One region of the Sphingobacterium sp. WOUb80 genome, then DNA from elsewhere that is predicted to be linked to it. Evidence: riboswitches for the same ligand, from Rfam matches in the RefSeq annotation. Region 1 holds a riboswitch; the other holds the start of a gene.

Region 1 (3,238 bases):
CATATGAAGACCAACGTACAGTCATATCTTCAGGACGGTATACGTCACCATAGATAATCGGAGGTTTTACACAACGTGAACCGTAAGATTGTACCCAACCGTTTTGAGTGAAAGCGTATCCGGCTAATTGTTCACCGAAGTATTCAACCATGTCGTTACGCTCGAATTCGCCGTGTACTAATACGTCGATATCCAATTGCTCTTGAAGACGGATGGTGTTTTCTGTTTCTTCTGCGATTGCTTTATCGTATTCTGCCTGCGTGATAGCACCTTTTTTAAGGTCTGCTCTCCATTTACGAACATCTTTCGTTTGTGGGAATGAACCAATAGTTGTGGTCGGGAACGCTGGTAAGTTGAATTTCGCTTGTTGCGCTGCTTTACGGTCAGCAAATGCTGAAGTACGTTTTGCATCGTCATCAGTGATATTGCTTGTACGTGTTTTAACCTCTGGTTTGTGGATCAATGGAGACGTACGACGGCTTTCAGCAGCAGCTTTGTTAGCTTCGAAGCGTTTTGCTGTTTCAGCATCAACTTCACCTTCCGCTAGTACAGCTAAGTCTTTTACCTCTGCTAATTTTTGTTTAGCAAATGCTAACCAGTTTTTTACTTCAGCTGGTAACGATTGCTCATTGTGTTCATTGTCTAGGTCAAAAGGAACGTGCAACAAAGATGAAGAAGGAGCTACCCATACACGGTCTTTTCCTAAGGCATCAACAGCTTGTTTGATTTTAACCAATGATTTTTCGTAATCATTTTTCCAGATGTTACGGCCTTCAACAATACCCAAAGATAATGTCAATGAAGCAGGAACTTTAGCTAAGACTGTATCCAATTGGTTTTCACCGCGTACCAGATCCAAATGTAAAGCATGGATAGGTAGGTTAACTGCGATATCTTCGTTATCTTTTAAAGCTTCGAAGTAAGTAGTTGCGATTAATTTGATGTTTTTTGCTGCTGCAGCTAATTTTTCGAAAGTCGGTTGATATAAAGCTTTTACTTTAGCATCTAAATCTAATGCTAAGAAAGGCTCGTCAATCTGAACATATTGCGCACCAGCTTCAGCTAGTTTAGCTAATATTTGCTCATATACTGGAATAAGTTTATCCAATAAATCGATACGGTCGAATCCAGCTTCTTTTTCTTTACCGATCAAAAGGTATGTGATAGGACCTAGTAAAACTGGTTTCGTATCGATGCCTAATGATTTAGCTTCGTTATATTCATTTAAGAATTTTTCAGAAGTCAATTTGAATTCTTGATCCTTTGTGAATTCTGGCACCATGTAGTGGTAGTTTGTGTCCAACCACTTGGTCATTTCCATTGCAGTTACGTCAATTCCTTCTTGTTGGAAACCGCGCGCCATGGCAAAATATAGATCTAAGCTGTAATTGTTGTCTACTTTATTCAATAAAGAATGGTAACGAGCAGGAATTGCACCAACAGTAAGGGTTAAATCCAATACTTGATCGTAAAAAGAGAAATCATTGGAAGGAATCAAATCGATTCCAGCATCTTTTTGTGTTTTCCAATTGCCTTCACGAATTTTTTTTGCTGTGTCCAATAATTCCTCAACAGAAGATTTTTTAGCCCAATAGGCCTCATTGGCTTTTTTCAATTCGCGGAACGCGCCCACACGAGGGTAACCTAAATTGTTAGTCAATAACATAATGAATGTTTTTAATATTTCTTTTTCAACTATATTTCTTGCTAGAGAGAGAAGGACACACTAGAATTCGGTGACTTCGGCTTATCATTCCCATATCAATTAGGGTAGAATTTAGCACCTTGTCAAGGGACAGGTTGCTAAGGCTTCATCGGGTCTATTCCCTCTGCCTTTCTCTATAAGCGATGCTAAGTTAAAACATTTCTTTCTGAAATGCAAATTTTTTATAAAAGTGCGTCTATTTTTTATATTCTACTAAGAATGAAATTGTTTTGTTCTTTTATTTTCATCCATGAATTTGTGTATGTCATGCACCAATACGCTGTGTAGCATAAAAAAGGGGAATGACTGTATTTCTCATTCCCCCTTTTTTTAGCTCACCAAAAGTTTGTAACCTTTTCCGTGCACGTTGACAATTTCAACTTTACTGTCTTCTTTTAGGTATTTACGAAGTTTACTGAGAAATACATCCATACTTCTACCTGTAAAGTAGTTGTCATCATGCCATATTTTTAATAGGGCTTCTTCTCGAGTCAGAACATCATTTTTCTTTAAACAAAGTAGGCGAAGTAGTTCGGCTTCTTTCGTCGATAGTTTTTGCATCTGTCCCTTGTAGGAGATCTGCTGACTTGTATAATCAAAGAAATAATCACCTATTTCAAATTTATCAGCAACCACTTCCTCCTCCTTATCCCGAACACTACGTTTCAGCAATGCATTGATGCGGAGCAATAGTTCCTCAACTCGAAAAGGCTTGGTGATATAATCATCACCTCCCAATTCAAAGGCTTCAGTTTTATCTTCCATCATGCCTTTTGCAGTGGCAAAGATTATGGGAACTGTATTGTTTGTTTTTCTGATCTCACGCCCAACTGTAAAGCCGTCCTTTTTTGGCATCATGACGTCAAAAATGCAGAGGTCGTAATTATTTTTTTTGAATTGAGAAATTGCTTCATCGCCATCGGTGCACAATGTGACGTCAAATTTTCCCTTTAATTCGAGATAGTCTTTTAAAAGATCCCCTAAATTAGGATCATCTTCTGCTAATAATATCTTTTGCATAATGAATATATTAATTTTCACTTATGTTCCTTGACCTTGATAAGCCGTAGGGCCGGATTTCCCTGACCTTTGAGGTTCTTATATAAAGGAAATATACAAAAAAGGAACGTTTTATTTTTTAATAGGCAAAATTACTTCAAAGGTCGTGCCCTTATCTTTTTCACTTTTAACTGTAATTTTCCCGTTCAGCCTTCTCAGAATATCCTGTACATAACTTAAGCCAAGACCAAATCCTTTGACGTTATGAACATTTCCAGTCGGAATACGGTAAAATTGATCGAAAATCTTTTGCAGGTGATCGCGACTCATACCGATGCCGTTGTCGGCAATAGTAACGACAATGGTATCGCCTACATTTTTTGAATTAATATTAACATGTAAATCCCCTTTACTGTACTTGATCGCATTGTCCAGTAGATTGTAGAATACATTCGAAAAATGCAGTTCATCACCGATGACAATATCCTTGGTAGCTGCAAGGTCTATACTGAATTTCCCAGCAATATTCTGCAT
Region 2 (3,238 bases), 3.1 Mb from region 1:
TCAATATGTTCTATTCCTACAGAAAGGCGTAATAAACCTTTGAACACGCCAGCATTGGCTTGATCTTCATCACTCAATTGTTGGTGAGTAGTCGCTGCTGGATGGATAATCAATGACTTCGTATCGCCAACATTGGCCAAGTGACTGATCAATTCTAAGCTGTCGATAAAGCTATTGGCCTTCTGTGCTGCGTCACCTTTGAGTTGGAAAGAAAGCACTGCACCATAGCCATTTTTAAGGTATTTTTGTGCATTAGCGAAGCTAGGAGAGCTTTTTAAGCCTGGATAGTTTACTTTTTCTACCTGTGGATGCGCCTCAAGCCATTTAGCTACCTCTAAAGTGTTGTCTACATGGCGTTGCACCCGCAAAGACAGGGTTTCAAGTCCTTGTAATAATAAGAATGAATTGAAAGGGGAGAGCGCTGGTCCGAAATCCCGAAGCCCTTCCACACGTGCCCGAATGGCAAATTGAATATTTCCAAACGGTCCGCTTTCACCGAAAACTTCGGAAAAAACTAGGCCATGATAGCCTTCAGATGGTTCGGAAAATTGAGGGTATTTTCCATTGCCCCAATTGTAGTTTCCGCCGTCGACGATGACACCGCCAATGCTTGTACCATGTCCGCCGATCCATTTAGTTGCCGATTCAACAACCACATTTGCACCATACTCCAAAGGTTTAAATAAATAACCCCCAGCTCCAAAAGTATTATCGACGACTAATGGTAAGTCATATTTTTTTGCTACTGCAGCAATTTTCTCAAAGTCTGGAATATTGAAACTTGGGTTTCCAATTGTTTCAACATAGATTGCCTTTGTTTTATCATCAATGAGGGCTTCAATTTTATCTGCCTCGGCGTCCGTTGCAAAACGAGCTTCGATGCCCAAGCGTTTAAAAGAAACTTTAAACTGGTTGAATGTACCGCCGTATAAGTTAGATCCGGCAACAAAATTGTCACCACTTTCCAAGATATTATTTAATGCAATAAACTGTGCCGCCTGACCAGATGCAACAGCAACAGCTGCGACTCCACCTTCCAGTGCTGCAATACGTTGTTCGAAAACATCCGTAGTAGGATTCATAATCCGTGTATAAATATTGCCGAACTGCTTTAATGCAAATAAGTTTGCGCCGTGTTCGGCATTTTCAAATACAAAAGATGTTGTTTGGTATATAGGAACTGCTCTAGATCCCGTAGTAGGGTCAGCGACTTGGCCAGCGTGAACCTGAAGTGTTTCGAATTTTAAATTTTTGTTTGAAGACATAATATATCAGATTTTAAGGGTTCAAAAAGAAATTGCTAAGTAAAAAGAGAAGCATACACACCACCTTGAAGGGTCTGTTAAATCTTTATCCAAGAAAACGGAAATGATTTTTAACAAGCATGGAAGTGCATATGCATACGCATTCGCATCGGTACAGTTGTACGATGGGTTACACTTTCGCTTATCGTGCGGTTCACTTGTGTTGAACCTGAATTTTTAATGGATTTCAGTAATGTAATAATCATTGTCTTATGTCATTTATATGCTCCAAAACGATATTGTTTTGGACAGGAATTGGCACCTTTTCAAACAAATTGAAGGTTGCCAGTGGGTCATTGAGCCAGTCTCTCGCCACTTCTTTATAAATCAAGACCTACTGATTAAGGGAGGTGTTGATTAGAAATCTTCTTTCGAAGACGACACAAATATAAACTCTTTTTTTATTAAAGCAAAAGAAATGCTATTTTTTAGTTAAAGGAATTTTGAACACTATGCTGATCAGCACAGCATATAACTCGTCTAAATTTGGTCTACGTAGGTTTGTTTGATCTTATCATTTTTTCAAATGGATGCTTTCTGCTATCTGATTTAAGTCTGTTAAAAGAGGTTTAAGTGCATCAATTCTACTGTGAATTTCATGCGCGGTATCGCGATTTGTTTTTTTACTAAGTGATATCGAAAGACCAACCAAATGTGAGTTGATCCGATAGGAGAGTGTTTGAAAATAGTGAATGTGAGACCAATCTATCCACTTTTGCTCGGGTTCCTTTTTCATCTGATTGATGGAGTCTGAAAACAGGGCCATGGCGGTTTGTGCTTTTTTTCGAGCCAGTCGTATATCGAAAGAGCTTTGTCGTTCATCCAAAAGACGGTTATTGATGATCTGGAAATAGTGATGATTGTAAAGTGATACCTCTTTTGCCAACTGAACCATTCCTGTGCTTTGGCGTACTGGAATCAAGAAATAGCCAACGATAGCCAAGAGTGCACCAATAAGGGTGAAAAGTATTCTGCTACCCAAAATAAGATTGATGTTGCCTTCAAATAAGTTCAGAGCGATTACGATTCCCCAGGTAATGAAAATAACGCTGACCATATAGTTTGATCTGTTGAACAGAAAGAATCCGAAAAGGCCAATAGCCGCCATTAGAAGGAGAACTGGAAGAAAATGAATGGAAATTAAGCACAATATACCGACAATTATCCCTGAGAATGTACCAACAATACGCTCGATATTACGTGTTTTGGTCATTGAAAATGCTGGTCTGGCAACAATTGCAATAGTCAGTAGGATCCAATAGGTATATTTAAAATCTAAAAACAAAATACCGATCAAAGCTCCAGTTCCAAACAGAATAGCCATGCGTAACGCGAATCGAAAAAGGGGATTGTTGAGATGGAGTCTATTCTTAATATCCGCTAGATTCCGTAATGGACGATTGATGAATTGCTGGTATTCATTGGTGTCAATCTTATCCTGTATTTCTTGATTTTGATAAAAAGCGACCTGAATTCGGTTGAGGACTTCGATAATAGCTTCAATATTGACGATGATCGAGGATAATATATTTTTTGCAGGACCAGTCTGTTGCTCCTGAATCTTTTTTAAATCCAATAATATTGCATTGATTTTAATGTTGTTGTGATATAATTGATGCGCATAACGAAACCGCTTATTAGGTTGCGAAAAACTATCAATTTCTAAAGCTAATAATTTTATGGTGTGACGAATTAAAGGAAGACTTCCCGTATCCGCTAGATTCTTGCGGATTGCATCATAATCGTGATCAAGCGCAATAATTAACTCATGTAGGTCAATTAGTCCATAAACTTGACTGAGCCAATAGTTGCTTTTGTGCCATTGTTGGCTTATGATTTTCTTTTCTCTAAAAAGAAGTGATCTGATTTGTTCCTGCTGCTCACTGATTTGCCCATGAATTTTTCCAACGCGGCTGTAGGTTATATCTAAAGGA

What was found. Region 1 has a riboswitch for S-adenosylmethionine ahead of metE (5-methyltetrahydropteroyltriglutamate--homocysteine S-methyltransferase). Riboswitches for the same ligand answer to the same signal wherever they lie in the genome.
Region 2: linked by a shared signal. The riboswitch ahead of AB1Z56_RS10475 (O-acetylhomoserine aminocarboxypropyltransferase/cysteine synthase family protein) and the one ahead of metE (5-methyltetrahydropteroyltriglutamate--homocysteine S-methyltransferase) in region 1 are both predicted to bind S-adenosylmethionine.

Annotation. Positions count from the first base shown of each region.
Region 1 covers NZ_CP165617.1:5,628,752-5,631,989, forward strand. Annotated here, with positions in the region: gene metE (5-methyltetrahydropteroyltriglutamate--homocysteine S-methyltransferase) at 1-1,666, opposite strand, end outside; SAM riboswitch class I at 1,745-1,848, opposite strand; gene AB1Z56_RS23230 (response regulator transcription factor) at 2,036-2,725, opposite strand; gene AB1Z56_RS23235 (sensor histidine kinase) at 2,837-3,238, opposite strand, start outside.
Region 2 covers NZ_CP165617.1:2,497,917-2,501,154, reverse strand. Annotated here, with positions in the region: gene AB1Z56_RS10475 (O-acetylhomoserine aminocarboxypropyltransferase/cysteine synthase family protein) at 1-1,265, opposite strand, end outside; SAM riboswitch class I at 1,521-1,633, opposite strand; gene AB1Z56_RS10470 (FUSC family membrane protein) at 1,819-3,238, opposite strand, start outside.